Regions from separate parts of the Kitasatospora sp. NPDC058190 genome, predicted to be linked through region 2. Evidence: riboswitches for the same ligand, from Rfam matches in the RefSeq annotation. Region 2 holds a riboswitch; each other region holds the start of a gene.
What was found. Region 2 has a riboswitch for cobalamin ahead of ACFVWU_RS36515 (ribonucleoside-diphosphate reductase subunit alpha). Riboswitches for the same ligand answer to the same signal wherever they lie in the genome.
Positions count from the first base shown of each region.

Region 1: linked by a shared signal. The riboswitch ahead of ACFVWU_RS11380 (cobalamin biosynthesis protein) and the one ahead of ACFVWU_RS36515 (ribonucleoside-diphosphate reductase subunit alpha) in region 2 are both predicted to bind cobalamin.
Region 3: linked by a shared signal. The riboswitch ahead of ACFVWU_RS27235 (HoxN/HupN/NixA family nickel/cobalt transporter) and the one ahead of ACFVWU_RS36515 (ribonucleoside-diphosphate reductase subunit alpha) in region 2 are both predicted to bind cobalamin.

Region 1 covers NZ_JBHVVI010000018.1:42,354-47,568, forward strand. Annotated here, with positions in the region: gene ACFVWU_RS11365 (hypothetical protein) at 1-216, opposite strand, end outside; gene ACFVWU_RS11370 (alpha/beta hydrolase family protein) at 905-2,047, opposite strand; gene ACFVWU_RS11375 (helix-turn-helix domain-containing protein) at 2,163-2,855, opposite strand; cobalamin riboswitch at 3,062-3,205, shown strand; gene ACFVWU_RS11380 (cobalamin biosynthesis protein) at 3,304-4,266, shown strand; gene ACFVWU_RS11385 (cobyric acid synthase) at 4,263-5,215, shown strand, end outside.
Region 2 covers NZ_JBHVVI010000118.1:16,311-21,525, reverse strand. Annotated here, with positions in the region: gene ACFVWU_RS36525 (glycoside hydrolase family 26 protein) at 1-587, shown strand, start outside; gene ACFVWU_RS36520 (glycosyltransferase family 39 protein) at 587-2,329, shown strand; cobalamin riboswitch at 2,392-2,534, shown strand; gene ACFVWU_RS36515 (ribonucleoside-diphosphate reductase subunit alpha) at 2,724-5,129, shown strand; gene ACFVWU_RS36510 (ribonucleotide-diphosphate reductase subunit beta) at 5,129-5,215, shown strand, end outside.
Region 3 covers NZ_JBHVVI010000066.1:42,217-47,431, reverse strand. Annotated here, with positions in the region: gene ACFVWU_RS27250 (AAA family ATPase) at 1-447, shown strand, start outside; gene ACFVWU_RS27245 (hypothetical protein) at 444-2,117, opposite strand; gene ACFVWU_RS27240 (ArsR/SmtB family transcription factor) at 2,188-2,571, opposite strand; cobalamin riboswitch at 2,653-2,846, shown strand; gene ACFVWU_RS27235 (HoxN/HupN/NixA family nickel/cobalt transporter) at 2,878-3,987, shown strand; gene ACFVWU_RS27230 (EamA family transporter) at 3,996-4,847, opposite strand; gene ACFVWU_RS27225 (helix-turn-helix domain-containing protein) at 4,999-5,215, shown strand, end outside.

The DNA.
Region 1 (5,215 bases), on a different contig from region 2:
CAGGCCGACCAGCAGCGCCTGCCCCCAGGCCTTGGCGGCGGCGCCGACCGTCATGGCCAGCGCCCGGCCCGCCGCGCGGGCGTCCTCCGGGAGCAGCTCGCCGCGCTTGTCGACCTCGTCCAGCTCTCCGGCCCAGCGGGCGATCCGGACGGCGTCCACCAGCATCCGACGGGCCAGCGGTGCGAGCTCGGCCGGCGCGGGGAAGCCGTCCGGCACGGGAACCCGGCCCCGCCCTGGCGCCGGCGCGGGCCCTCGTCGCCGGGGTACACCGGCCCCGCCCGGCCTGCCACCGGAGGGCCGGTGGGGTGTACCGGGGAGACGGGTCACCGTCGCACCGGTACCGATCGTCGGCGGGAGCGGGGCATCACGGTCGCGCGGGTTCCGAGACGTCACGTCGAGCAGTCTTCCCCTTGTACCGGCCTTCTGTCACATCCGGTTGTCCGTACGACCGGGAGACCGTGGACGGCACCTCCGCAAGATCGGGCAACAGTGGCAAACCGCCTGGCCGGAAACGTGTGGCGGGACCATGCCAGGGTTGCGGCCGGGCGTCGCGGTGCCCGTCCGGCCGGTCACGCTGCGTGTCGGACGGGGGTGTGCGGAGGCGCGGTGGGTGGGGATCCGGCCAGGCGGCACGTGCCTGGGGACGGGGGTTTCGGCACGGGAAGTCGGCCGGGCCGACTTCTGGTGCGCGGGCGGGAGCCGTGCCGGGGGCGCGATCCGGACAGCGAATCGAACGGGGGTCACGCGGACGGCGGGGCGCAGCCGCGGCCGCCCCGGGCCGGTGGTGCGTCCCGGGGCGGCGACGGGCGGTCAGGGGGCTGTCGCGGGGGGGGGGGGGGAAGTCGGATGGGTCGACGCTCGCCCGCAGGGCCAAATTTGGCCCCCGAAGCCGGGGCGGGCGCCGTCAGAGCAGGGGGGTGAGCCAGCGGCGGAGGAGTTCGGTGTAGTGGTCGGGGGCGGAGTTCCACAGGGCGGCGTGGTCGGCGCCCGGGAAGGTCTGCAGGTTGACCACGTCCGGCCGGGCGGCCGCGAGGCGCTGGGCGGCACCGAACGGGGCTGTCCGGTCGCTGGGACTGTGCAGCACCAGCGTGGGGACGTGCAGGTCCGCGCCCTCGGCGAGCCGCGCGAAGTCGGCGAGGTCGACGCCGGTGCGGCCCTCGGCGGCCAGGGCGCCCAGCTCGGCGGCGACGCCCGTGAAGCCGGCCCGGGCGGCGTCGCGGCGGGCGGAGGCGGGCAGGTCGAGGACGGGCGAGTCGAGGATCAGCCCGCTGATGGTGGGCGCCCACGCGGAGCGGGCCGCCGCGTGCAGGACCGTGGTGGCGCCCGACGACCAGCCGTACAGGATCACCCGGCCCGCGCCGTGGTCGAGCGCCAGCCGTATCGCCGACTCGACGTCGCGCCACTCGGTCGCGCCGAAGTGGCTCAACCCGTCCGGGGAGGCGGGGGCGCCCGCGTCGCCGCGGTAGGTGACGGCGAGGACGGGCAGGCCGAGGCGGTCGAGGACGGGCAGGACCGGGAGGGTCTGCTGGCGGTCGGCCTCGGTGCCGTGGACGAGGATCACCCAGGTGCCGCGCTTGCCGTCGAGGTGCCAGGCCGGGAGGGCACCCAGCTCGCCGTCGGCGCTGGTGTCGCTGAAGGCCAGGCCGAGCGCCTCGGTGGGGTCGCCGAGCAGCACGCGGGGGGTGAAGTGCACCTCGGTGCCGGGCGTGAGGGTGCCCCGGTCGGCGCGGACGAGCCGCCGGGTGACGCCCTGCTCGTCGCTGTGCAGGATCTCCTCGACCACCGCGTGCCCGCCGCCCTCCCACTCGACGGCCCAGCGGCCGCGCCGCAGGCTCTCGGGGCGGCGGGTGAAGGTGACCCGGCCGGCGGCGAGGCTCTGCACGAGGATGGGCCCGGACTCCCGCACGGCCGCCCCCGCACCCGGCCCCGCCGCCGGCCCCGCGCCCGGACGGACCACCCGCTCGGAGGCCCGGCGGCCGATCACCAGGACGACGGCCCCGGCCCCGACGACGGCGGCCGCCACGACCGCTGCGGTTCGCCAACGCATATCGTTCCCCGCTCTGCTCCACGGACCGGACGGTGTTCGTACACCAGTTCACCGGGGTCGCGCACCCCCGGCCACCGGACTAGGCCGTCCGGGGGATGGGGGAGGAAGGGGAGCGTCAGACCGGAACGGCCGTCGGCTGGGCCGCGAGCAGCTGCCAGAACCGGGGGGTGAGCGGCGGGGCGGGGGTGCGGGGCACGCTGGGGGTGCCCCAGTGGGTGGGGACGTGGTGTTCCTGGTGGAGGACGGGGAGGACGGCCGCGAGGTCCGGCTCGGGGACGGGGACGAGGCGGGCGAGGGCGCGGAGCTGGGGCTGCCAGCGGCCGGCGACGCACTGGCGCAGCAGCCGGTCCAGGGCCTCGGCGCGGCCGGTGGCCTCGACCAGCTCGGTCAGCCGCAGGCCGAGGACCTGGGCGAGGGCGTGGGTCTGGTCCGGGTCGCCGTCCCAGTGGCCGGTCAGTTCGGCCTCCCGGTAGGCGGGCAGGGACATGCCGACGCGTTCGGCCACGGCCTCCTGGCCGAGTTCGCGGGCGATGCGGTGGTCCCGCAGACGCGTCGGGCGGGCGCCCATCAGGTCGGCGGCGGGACACCAGAGGACGCGGGCAAGGGCGATGAGCTCGGCCTCGCCGGGCCGCAGGTCGCCGTTCTCCCAGGCGAGGACGTGGCCGAACAGCAGCCGTACGCCGTGGGCGGCCATGCCCTCGGCGACCTGTTCGGGGGTCAGGCCGAGGCCGACCCGGTGGGCGCGTGCGGCCTCGGGCGAGAACGGCACCGGGGGCGGGGCGGCGGCGGGGGTCTTTCTGCGGCGCATGGCACCGAACGGTAGGCGCGGCCCTCGGCGCGCCCCCAGCCCCAGAACGCACGAAGCGGGACTGACGGGCCATCCGCCGCGCTGGGCGATCGCACAGTGACGACACCCGGCCGCCGGGTGGCCGCCGTGTGACCAACCCCTCCGTGACCTCGGTTGACGCGTGGATCGGCCGCGTGATGGGATCCTTGCGCCAAACGGAGGCATGGAGAGGAAGCCGGTGCGAGTCCGGCGCGGTCCCGCCACTGTCACCGGGGAGCACGCTCGGAAGGTGCCACGGCGGGCCGTCAGTCATTGCTGGCAGGCTGCTGGAAGGCTCCGGGGGTGCGTCCGACCCGGAAGCCAGGAGACTCTCGCCCCCGGTACGTCGATCCAGGGCGCGGACCCTGAGTGAGGACACGCACGCGATGCAGCCTGCCCCGCCCCGTCGGACCCCGAGCTGCCCACCGCCGTGCGCCCGCTGACCCGCGCCGCCGCCTTCGCGCTGGGCGCCGTCGCGGGCTACGCCGTCGACGCCCGCTTCGCCGACCCCCGCCGCGGCCACCCCGTCGCGCTCTTCGGCAACGCCGCGACCCGCCTCGAACGGCGCCTGTGGCGCGACGACCGCACGGCCGGGACGGCGTACACGGCGCTGTGCGTGGGCACGGTAGCGGCCGGCGCGCTGGCCCTGGACCGTACGGTGGGCCGCCGTCCGCTGGGGCGGGCGGCACTGGCCGCGGCGGCGACCTGGACGGTGCTCGGCGGCACCTCGCTGACCCGGGAGGCGCGCACCATCGGCCGCTCCCTCGCCGCGGGCGATCTGACGGCCGCCCGGGAACGGCTGCCGCACCTGTGCGGGCGGGACCCGAGCGCGCTGGACGGACAGCAGATCGCCCGGGCCGTGGTCGAGTCGGTGGCCGAGAACACCGCCGACGCCGTGGTGAACGCGCTGACCTGGGGCGCCCTGGCGGGCACGCCGGGCCTGCTGGCCTTCCGCGCGGTGAACACCCTGGACGCGATGGTGGGCCACCGCTCGCCCCGCTACGCCCGCTTCGGCTGGGCCTCGGCCCGGCTGGACGACGTGGCCGGCTGGCCGGGCGCCCGGCTCACCGCGCTGCTGACGGTGGCCGCCGCACCCGAGCCCCGGACCGCCTGGCGGGTCTGGCGGCGGGACGGCTCCGCGCACCCGAGCCCGAACGCGGGCCAGGCCGAGTCGGCCTTCGCCGGCGCGGTGGGCGTCCGGCTGGGCGGAACGCTCGACTACGGGCACAGGGTGGAGCACCGGCCGGTGCTGGGCGCGGAGTTGCGGCCGGTGACGGTGGACGACATCGAGCGGGCCTGCACGCTGTCCCGGCGGGTGGGCGCGCTGGCGCTGGGTACGACGGTCGCGGGGCACGTCCTGCTGCGGCTCCTGATGAAGAGGGGTGGGGCATGACGAACGCGCTGCTGGTCGCCGGGACGACCTCGGACGCGGGCAAGAGCGTGGTGACGGCCGGGATCTGCCGCTGGCTGGCCCGCCAGGGCGTGCGGGTCGCGCCGTTCAAGGCGCAGAACATGTCGCTGAACTCCTTCGTCACCGCCGACGGCGCCGAGATCGGCCGCGCCCAGGCGATGCAGGCCCAGGCCGCGCGGGTGGAGCCGGAGGCGGCGATGAACCCGGTGCTGCTCAAGCCCGGTGCGGACGGCCGCAGCCAGGTGGTGCTGCTCGGCAGGCCGGTGGCCGAGGTGGGCGCGCTGGACTACCGGGAGCGCAAGCCCGTCCTACTGGAACGCTCCCTGGAGTGCCTGGCGGACCTGCGCCGCCGCTTCGACGTGGTGGTCTGCGAGGGCGCCGGCTCGCCCGCCGAGATCAACCTGCGCGACCGGGACATCGCCAACATGGGCCTGGCCGCGGCCGCCGGACTGCCCGTCGTGGTGGTCGGCGACATCGACCGCGGCGGGGTCTTCGCCGCGATGTACGGGACGCTGGCGCTGCTGTCGGCCGAGGACCAGCGGCACGTGGCGGGCTGGTTCGTCAACAAGTTCCGCGGCGACGCGAGGCTGCTGGCGCCCGGGCTGGAGATGCTGCACGAGCTGACCGGCCGTCCGGTGCTGGGCACGCTGCCGATGCTGCCGGGCCTGTGGCTGGACGCCGAGGACTCGCTCGACCTGTCGACGGTGGTGGACCGGGTCGACGGCCGCGGGCCGCTCGGGGCGGACGTGCTGCGGGTGGCTGTGGTGCGCTTCCCCCGGCTGTCCAACTTCACCGACGTGGACGCGCTGGCGCAGGAGCCGGGCGTGCTGGTGCGCTGGGCGACCCGGCCGGAGGAGCTGGCCGACGCCGACCTGGTGGTGCTGCCCGGCACCCGGGCCACCGTGGCGGACCTCGCCTGGCTGCGCGAACG
Region 2 (5,215 bases):
ACGTGCGCGGCGTGGCCAAGGCGGTCGCCAAGCTCAACCTGCCCATCGCCATCAGCATCGCGCACGAGATGAACGGCGACTGGTACCCGTGGGGCCGCAAGACCGCCAGCGCCCAGGACTTCGTCGCGGCCTGGCGCCACGTCCACGACATCTTCGACCAGGCCGGCGCGACCAACGTGATCTGGGTCTGGAGCCCCAACATCACCGTCCCCGCGCCCGACACCCGCCTCGCGCCGTACTACCCCGGCGACGACTACGTCGACTGGGCCGGCATGACCGGCTACTTCACCAACGACGGCCCCAAGACCTTCGAGAGCCTGTACGGCTCGACCATGGCCGAGATCCGCACCTTCTGCAAGAAGCCCTTCTTCATCAGCGAGACCGCCGCCGAGCAGGGCAGGAACCAGCACGCGTTCGTCGACCAGCTGTTCTCCGGGATGGAGGCGCACGACGACATCGTCGGCTTCATCTGGTTCAACATGATCAAGCGGGCGGACTGGCGGGTCGAGACCGTTCCGGACACCCTCTCCGCCTTCAAGCGGCACGTGTCCGCCCCCCGCTACGGCTTCGACATCCGGAACCCATGATGAGTACAGAGCCCGAGTTCTCCCCCGCCCCGAAGACCCCTGCCGCGAAGACCCCCGCCGCGAGGATCCCCGCCACCGAGGCGCCGGAGGCGGACGTGCCCGCGCCCCGCCGGGCCCCGGCGGCCACCACCACCGCCGCCACCGCCACCGCCACCGCCGCGCCCGTGGCCGTGGCCGTGACCGTGGACAACCCCGATGCCGTCGAGCTGGCTCCGTACACCATCCCGCAGGTCCCCGCGATCGGCTGGGACCCGGCCTCCAGCCCCCGGCGCCGCTGGATCGCCCGCGGCCTGCTCGGCGCCGTCCTGGGCGTCCAGGCCGCGCTCTCCCTGCGCCTGCTCGCCGCCGCGCACCCCGACGAGGCCACCACCATGGTCGCCGGCCGCCAGCAGCTCGCCCACCTCCTGCACGGCACCCCGGTCACCACCGACCTGCTCGACCGCGTCCCCGGCTCGCCCTGGCTGTACCCGCCGCTGGCCGGCGCCGCCGCGAACGCCGGCGGCATCTGGGGCACCCGGCTGCTCAGCCTCGGCTTCGCGCTGCTCACCACGGTGCTGCTGTACTCGCTGACCCGACGGCTCTTCAACGAGCGGGTCGCCATCTGCGGCATAGCCGCCTACGCCGTCCTGCAGTCCACCGTCGTGGTCGGCTTCTACGGCGCCCCCGAGTCCCTCGCCGTCCTGCTGGTCGCCCTCGCGGCCTGGACCACGGTGTTCACCGCCCGGCGCTCCCCGGCCCTGGTCCTGCTGGCCGCCCCGGCCGCGGCACTGGCCTGCGCCGTCGCCTACTCGGCGGCCTTCGCCGTCCCCGCCCTGGTCCTGCTGGCCCTGGCCTGCGCCTGGCCCCACCGCCGGCCCGGCCCGGCCGCCCTGCGCGCCCTCCTGCTGGCCCTCGGCACCGCCCTCCTCCTGCTGCCCTACGGCCTGCTGGGGAAGGTCGCCCACTGGTCCCCCTCGCACGGCAACGCCCCCGGCTCGACCGGCTCCATCCTGCTCGGCACCGTCCAGTGGGGCGGCCTGTTCACCGTCCTCGCGGTAGCCGGCACGGTCGCGTACACCCGCCGCGAGCAGATGCACGAACACGAGTCGCCCGAGAACGACGGCGTCGCCACCACCCGCGGCCAGCGCGTCCTGCTCGGCACCGTGCTGACCGCCACCGCGCTGCTGGTCCCGGCCGTCCACCTGTGGACCGGCACCTCCGGGGCGCTGTTCCGCCACCTCGGCTACGGCATGCTGCTCGCCGCCCCGCTCGCGGGGATCGGCCTCACCCGGCTGATCGGCGCCCACTTCCGCCACCCCCAGCTGGGCATCCTGGTCTGGGTCGCGTTGCTGGCCCTCGGCATGGAACAGTCCGCCCTGCGCTACCAGAACGGGCCCGACTCCGGCCGTCTGCTGGCCGTCCTCCGGGCGCACGCCGTCCCCCAGGGCCACTACCTCACCGAGGTCGACGGCCTCGCCGAGTACTACCTGGGCAGCGTCAGCAAACCCGAGCAGTGGGTCTCGGCGCGGGCCGGGACGGACTACCGCGACGGCGCCGGGGTGCAGCACCACGGCGCGGACGGCAGCACGGCCGCGATCCGGGACGGCTGGTTCACCATGGTCGTCCTCGACAGCACCGCCCCGGAGGCCACCGACCGGGCCCTGAGCGCCGCCCTGACCGCCAGCGGGCAGTACCGGCTGATCGCCCAGTTCACCTCCCCGACCGGTGATTCGAGCACGTACAAGGTGTACCTGAAGCACTGACAGCCCGCCGGAACCGCCGGCGCCCGCGACACGACAGGCACAACATATGGTGCCGCCTCAGCCCCTCGGCACTACATGTATGCTCGTCCTGCTGTCGATGCAGGGGAACCCGGTGGGAATCCGGGACTGCCCCGCAGCGGTGTGCGGGCGGCTCCAGCAGCCGTGTCCGCGAGTCCGAGTACCTGCCGACGGCGTGCCCACGGCCCTCCCGCAGAGGCCGCGCCAGCACCAGCAGTACACCTCCGGGCCTCGCGGGCGGGCCGGGGAGACACCGTCGCGCGGCGCCTTTGCGTTCGCGCCGTGCTCCCCTGCCCAGATCGGTCCGGTGCCACTCGATCACCGCCGCCGATCGCCGCCAGGAGAGAGCGCCTTGACCACCGCTGCCTCAGCCACCCTGCCCGCCCAGGGCTCCGGTACCGCCTTCACCGACCCGACGGTCTCCGACCCGGGCGGCGCGCTGCTGCGGCTTCTCACCGACCGCAGCGCCGACCTCACCGAGGTGGACCCCGGCCATGTCGCCGCCGCCGCGCTGCGCGGCCGCCACGCCGGCTCGGACTTCGCCGAGCTGCGCGGGCTGGCCGTGGACGCCGCCGCGTCGATGATCGCCGAGGACCCCCAGTACTCGAAGCTGGCGGCCCGCCTGCTCGCCCTGGAGATCGTCGACGAGGCGAACAGCCAGGGCGCGGTCTCCTTCGCCGCCTCGATCGCCGTCGGCCACACCGAGGGCCTGATCGGCGACACCACCGCGGCCTTCGTCGCCAAGCACGCCGCCGCCCTGGACGCGCTGATCGACACCGCCGGCGACGACCGCTTCGAGTACTTCGGCCTGCGCACCGTGCAGTCCCGCTACCTGCTGCGCCACCCGATCACCCGCAAGGTGATCGAGACCCCGCAGCACTTCCTGCTCCGCGTCGCCTGCGGCCTGGCGGTCAGCGACTCCGAGCAGTCGGTGCGCGAGGTGGCCGAGCTGTACGGCCTGATGAGCCGCCTGGAGTACCTGACCTCCTCGCCGACGCTCTTCAACTCCGGCACCCGGCACCCGCAGATGTCGAGCTGCTACCTGCTCGACTCCCCGCTGGACAACCTGGACTCGATCTACAACCGCTACGCGCAGATCGCCCGACTGTCCAAGCACGCCGGCGGCATCGGCCTGTCCTACTCGCGCATCCGCTCGCGCGGCAGCCTGATCCGCGGCACCAACGGCAAGTCCAACGGCATCGTCCCGTTCCTGCGCACCCTCGACTCCTCGGTCGCCGCGGTCAACCAGGGCGGCCGCCGCAAGGGCGCGGCCTGCGTCTACCTGGAGACCTGGCACGCCGACATCGAGGAGTTCCTGGAGCTGCGCGACAACACCGGTGAGGAGGCGCGCCGCACCCACAACCTCAACCTGGCGCACTGGATCCCGGACGAGTTCATGCGCCGGGTCAACGCCAACGCCGACTGGTCGCTGTTCTCTCCCGCCGACGTGCCCGAGCTGGTCGACCTGTGGGGGGCCGACTTCGACGAGGCGTACCGCAAGGCCGAGCAGGCCGGCAAGGCCGTCCGCACCATCCCGGCGCAGACCCTGTACGCCCGCATGATGCGCACCCTGGCGCAGACCGGCAACGGCTGGATGACCTTCAAGGACGCCTCCAACCGCGCCGCCAACCAGACCGCGCTGCCGGGCCGCACGGTGCACTCCTCCAACCTGTGCACCGAGATCCTGGAGGTCACGGACGACTCCGAGACCGCCGTCTGCAACCTGGGGTCGGTCAACCTCGGCGCGCACGTGGCGGACGGGGCCTCGGTCGAGGACCTGCTGGGCGCCATGGACTGGGAGCGCCTCGACGCCACCGTTCGTACGGCCGTCACCTTCCTCGACCGCGTGGTGGACATCAACTTCTACCCGACGACCGAGGCCGGGACGTCCAACTCCCGCTGGCGCCCGGTGGGCCTCGGCGTGATGGGCCTGCAGGACGTCTTCTTCAAGCTGCGGATCGACTTCGACTCGGCCGAGGCGAAGCAGCTGTCCACGCTCATCGCCGAGCGCATCATGCTCACCGCCTACGAGCGCTCCGCCGACCTGGCCGAGCAGCTGGGCCGCCACGAGGCCTACGGCGAGACCCGCGCCGCCCGCGGCGAGCTGCACATCGACCACTTCCCGAGCGCCGCCCCGCAGTGGGCCGACCGCTGGACGGCGCTGCGCGCCCGCATCGCCGAGACCGGCCTGCGCAACTCGCTGCTGCTCGCGATCGCCCCGACCGCGACCATCGCGTCCATCGCCGGCGTGTACGAGTGCATCGAGCCGCAGGTGTCCAACCTGTTCAAGCGCGAGACGCTCTCCGGCGAGTTCCTCCAGGTCAACCCGTACCTGGTGCGCGAGCTCAAGGAGCTCGGCGTCTGGGACCAGCAGACCCGCGACGCCCTGCGCGACGCCAACGGCTCCGTGCAGGAGTTCAACTGGCTGCCGGAGGAGGTCCGTTCGCTGTACCGCACCGCCTGGGAGCTGCCGCAGCGCGCGCTGATCGACCTGGCCGCGGCCCGTATGCCGTACCTGGACCAGAGCCAGTCGCTGAACCTGTTCATGGCGGCGCCGACCATCGGCAAGCTCAGCTCGATGTACGCCTACGCGTGGAAGGTCGGTCTGAAGACCACCTACTACCTGCGCTCGCGCCCGGCGACCCGCATCGCCCAGGCCGCCTCCGGTGCCGCCCGCGCCGCCGCGCCCGTGCCGGTGAACACCCCGACCCTCACCCCGGAGCAGGAAGCCGCCATCGCCTGCTCCCTGGAGAACCCCGAGTCCTGCGAGGCCTGCCAGTAATGTCCGACGACCGCGAGAAGATGCTGCTCGACCCCGGGTTCGAGCTGACCCTGCGCCCGATGCGCTACCCGTCCTTCTACGACCGG
Region 3 (5,215 bases), on a different contig from region 2:
ACGGACGGCCTGCTCTGCCTGGCCGACGGCCGCCCGGGCGAGGCGGTGGACCGGTTCACCCGGGCCCTGGCGGAGAACCGGGGCGACGACCACGGCGAGATCGTGCAGAGCTACAACCTGGCGCAGGCGCTGATCGCGGACGGCCGCCCGGAGCAGGCGCTGACCGTGCTGGCCGAGGCCGCCGCGCGGGCCGAGGCCACCGCGGACCACGACATGCTGATGAAGCTGCCGCTGGTCCGAGCCCGGGCTCACCGCGCGCTCGGGCGGCTCGACCTCGCCGTCGCGGCCGCGGGTGACTGCGCCCGCCGGGCCGGGGAGCGCAAGCAGCACCCCAAGGAGGCCCAGGCCCACACCCTGCTGGTGGCCCTGGCCGAGGAGCTGGACGACCCCGAGCTGGCGGAGCGCAGCCGCGCCCGGCTGCGGGAGCTGCGGGAGCTGCGGCCTTAAGGACCGGTCCGGAAGGACACCCGGGTGCGGTGCTCGCCGGTGCGGACGGTGAGGCCGTGTTCGGGCAGGCCGGCCGGGTCGCCGCCGTCGGCGAGCCAGGAGGCCACGGCGGAGCCGAGCAGCAGCGGGTCGAGGACGGGCTCGGCACGGCCGAAGTCCCGTTCGGCGAGGGCCTCCAGCAGCCGGCCGGTGTGCAGCCTGAGCAGGTGGCGGGCCGGGCCGAGGGCGGCCACCGCGACGGCGAGGCCGGGGAGTTCGACGGCGGTGTCGGCGAGCCAGTGGGTGGCGGGGTGTTCGGCGTGCGGCTCGGTGCGGGCGAGGACCTCGGCGGTGTAGCGCAGGGCGTCGCCCGGGTGGTCGTCGGTGAGCGCGTGGAAGCCGCGCGGGGTGGGGTCGTTCGGGTCGAACGGGTAGCGCCGCAGGCTGACTTCCGTCCCCTCGCTCTTGCCCTCGACGTCGTACGCGGTGGGCCGGTCGGTGCCGCCGGGGCGCGGGACGGGCTTGGGGTAGGGCGGCAGGACGGGTTCGCCCTCGGGCTCGTCCAGGCGCTCCAGGAAGGAGTAGAGCAGCGGGCGCAGCAGCCGGGCGGATTCGCCGCGGTGGGCGAGCGAGCGGTCGGTGATGTCGCTGAGGTCGGCCGGGTCCCGGGCCAGGGCCTGTTCGAGCTGGGCGGCGAGGTCGCCGTCCGGGTCGAGGACGGGCGCGGCCTGGCCGAAGGCGTAGCTGGGGGAGTGCGGGTCGAGTTCGGCGGCGCCGGTGGCGACCAGCAGGGTGCGGCGGCCCAGGGCGGCGCCGTAGACGGAGACCGAGCCGTGGTCGCCGATCAGGCAGTCGGCGGCGACCAGCGCGGCCTGCCAGCCCTGGTGCGGCGGGATCAGCCGCAGGCCCATCCGGCGGGCGTCGTCGAGCAGCGCCTCGGGGTCGTGCCGGCTCCAGATGTTGGGGTGCAGCACGACGGCCACCGTGTACTCGTCGGCGGGCAGCCGGCGGACCAGACGGCGGGGCAGGTCGGGGCGGCGGCCGAGTAACGAGTGCCCGCTCCAGGTGGAGTTGACGACGACGAGCCGGCGGCCGTCGACGGCGCCGAGTGCGGCGCGGTAGGCGTCCCGGGAGCGTTCGCTGCCGAGGATCCGGTCGAAGCACGGGTCGCCGACGACCCGGGCGACGTCCAGGGCCTCGGGGCAGGAGACCCGCAGCCGGTCCAGCTGCTCGGGGTGGGAGAGACCGAGGACGTCCACGAACACCCGCCCCCGGTGGGTGAGTTCGTTGCGGGACAGCCCCGCGGCGCTGACCGTGTCGCCGGTGGACTCGGTGACCAGGCGGTTGTAGCCGGCACCGTGCGGGAGGACGACCAGGTGGGCGTCCAGCCGGTGCATGGAGGCGTGGACGGCGCAGGCGACGGCCAGGTCGAAGCGGCGGCGGACGGCGTCCTCCCACTCCAGCACGGTGTAGCCGGGCAGGCCGCGCAGGTAGTCGGTGAGGCCACGGTCGGCGAAGGCGGAGCCGGGGTTGACGGTGAAGTACCGCTCGATGCCGTCCTGGTTCAGCAGGGTGAGGACGTCCAGGACCCGGGTCGCCGAGGTGAGGGTGCGGGCGACCGCCAGCACGCGGGCCTTGACCGGGCGGGTGTTCCAGCGGTCGGCGGGCCAGACGTGGGGGTGGGACGGCACCTCATGATCGTACTCATCCGGGCCGCTCCCGGGGTGCCCCTCGCGAGAGACGGTCGGGCCCGAGTGTCGGTCAGCCCGCCGCTGCGGTGGGTTCGTGGTGCTCTCCGGCGGCGCACTCGTCGAGGAGGGGGCGCATGCTGTCGTCCACGAGCCGGTAGCGCACCACGCGTCCGTCCTTGTCCCCGGTGACCACGCCCGCCGTGCGCAGCAGTCGCAGGGCCTGGGAGACGGCGGGGTCGCGCATGCCGGTGGCAACCGCCAGGTCGGTGACGGCGAGCGGGCCGGCCCGGTGCAGAGCGAGCAGCAGGGCGAGCCGTCCGGGGTCGGCGAGCAGGGAGAACCGCTCGGCCCAGGACCGGACGTGCGCGGTGTCGCCGATCGCGGCGATGGCCTCGCAGACCCGGTGGCCGTCGATGGTGCGGTGGCCCGCGCGGTCGGCCGGTACGAGATGCATGCGGACATTCTTGCAGGCAGAGGCCTGTGATCCTGGACACCTGCACAGGTGCGCAGCCTTGCGAGGGTGCAGCCGGAGCCCTACGGTGTTCCCCGCCGTGGTGCTCGGGAAGACCGGTGACGGACCCTCAGGGGTCCCAGTCCGGAGCGGCCCTCGCCACTGTGATCGGGGGAGAGTTGTCCGAACCCACGTGCCACTGGGCGCCTCGTGCGCCTGGGAAGGCGGGTCCGGAAGTCCCGTAAGCCAGGAGACCGGCCACGGCATCTCACGAAGTCATTCCACGAGGTGCTGGAGCGTGATCCGAAGATGACCCTGCCCGAAACCGCCACTCCTACGGAGGCGGCCCCTTCCGTCCTGCCCACCTTCCGGTGGAAGCGCGAGGACACCATCCGCACGGCCGGGCTGATGGGGGTGATCCTGGCCATGCACGTGGTGGCCTTCGGGACGCTCGTCTTCCTGGTCGCGCCGCACAACTACGCCGTCGGCACCCAGGTCTTCGGGGTGGGCCTGGGTATCACCGCGTACACCCTCGGCATGCGGCACGCCTTCGACGCCGACCACATCGCGGTGATCGACAACACCACCCGCAAACTGATGGCGGACGGCAAGCGGCCGGTCTCGGTCGGGTTCTGGTTCGCCCTCGGGCACTCCTCGATGGTGGTCATCATGGCCGCCCTGGTGGCGGGCGGCGCCCAGCTGGCGAACACGCTGATGGACGACGACTCGGCCACCCACAAGTGGCTCGGGCTGGTCGGCACCACGGCCTCCGGCGCCTTCCTCTACCTGATCGGCGCGCTCAACCTGGCGGCGCTGCTCGGCATCCTCAAGGTGTTCCGCTCGATGCGGGCCGGGAAGTACGACGAGGCGCAGCTGGAGGAGCACCTCAACTCGCGCGGCCTCATGGCCCGGGTGCTGAACCGGGCGACCCGCTCGATCACCCGGCCCGGGCAGATGTTCCCGGTGGGCATGGTGCTGGGCCTGGGCTTCGACACCGCGACCGAGGTCACCCTGATGGTGATGGCCGGCTCGGGTGCGGCGGCCGGGCTGCCCTGGTACGCGATCGTCTGCCTGCCGCTGCTGTTCGCGGCGGGGATGAGTCTGTTCGACACCCTGGACGGGACCTTCATGAACTTCGCGTACCAGTGGGCGTTCTCCAACCCGGTGCGCAAGGTGTACTACAACCTGACCATCACCGGGCTGTCGATCGCGGTGGCCTTCATCATCGGCACCATCGAGCTGGTCGGGGTGCTGCACGAGAAGCTCGACCTGACCGACCCGGTCACCGGGTTCATCGCGGACATCTCGCTGGACAACGTCGGGTACGCGATCGCCGGGCTGTTCGTGGTGGTGTGGGCGATCGCGATCGCCTACTGGAAGCTGGCCGGGGTCGAGAAGCGCTGGACGCCCGCGAAGTAGCCCGTCGGTCACGCTGCCGCGAGCAGCAGCGTGCCCGCGACGGCGAGCCCGGCGCCGACCACCTGGACCGGGCGCAGCCGCTCCTTGAGCACTCCGCGCGCCAGCAGCGCGGTGACCACGGGGTAGAGCGAGGCGAGCACGGCGGCCACCGCCGCCGAGCCGCTGTGCGAGGCCATCGCGTACGTGGCGTTGCCGGCGACGTCGGCCAGCCCGACGGCGGTGAGCAGGGGCAGCCGGGCACGCAGCTCGGGCAGCAGCTCGGAGGTGTCGGTACCGCGCAGGCCGAACAGCAGCGCGGTGCCGCCGACGGCGACGTTGACGAGCCGCTGGACGCACAGCATGAGCAGCAACCCGCCGCCGGCCGAGGCCTGGGCGAGCAGGACCATGTTGGCGCCGAAGCCGAACGCGGCAGCCAGGGTGAGCAGCAGGGCCGTACGGGCGGCGGACGGCCCGCCGCGCTCGGGGCCGCCGGCCAGCACCACGCCGGCCACGGCCACCGCGATCCCGGCCACCTGGCCGAGGCCGGGCCGCTCGCCGAGCGCCAGCCCGACGCCGACCGGCACCACGACGCCGACGGTGGCCAGCGGGGACACCACGCCCATCGGGCCGAGCGCGAGCGCCCGGTAGAAGGCGAGCATCGCGAACGGGCCGATCACCCCGGCGGCGACGGCGTACCAGAGGGCGGGGGAGGCGTCCGCCCAGCCGCCGGTGGCCAGGACCGCGAGGAGGAGGACGACGGTGGCCGCGGTCTGGGAGGCGACCACGACGGCGAGCGCGGGCAGTCTGCGGGTGAGGACGCCGCCGCCGAAGTCGCCCAGGCCGGTGAGCAGGCTGGCGGAGAGGGCGAGCAGGACGGTCACTGGAGGTGCCAGGAGATCGAGGACAGCACAATGCACTCCGAAGTACAGTCAGATGGACTCGTTGCCGAGAAGGCAGCGTAGTTCACTGAGCTGGACCCCACCGAACAATATTCTGCACTTTCCGTAGTGTGGACACCGGAGGACTGCCCGCGTGCCGGACCCCGACCTCGTCTCCCAGGCCCTCGCCCGGAACCTCAAGCGACTGCGCGCCGAGCGCGGCCACACCCTGGACGCCCTCGCCGCCCGCTCCGGGGTGAGCCGCGGCATGATCGTCCAGATCGAGCAGGGCCGCACCAACCCGAGCGTGGCCACCGTGGTCCGGCTCGGCGACGCGCTCGGCGTCTCCATCGCCACGCTGCTCGACTACG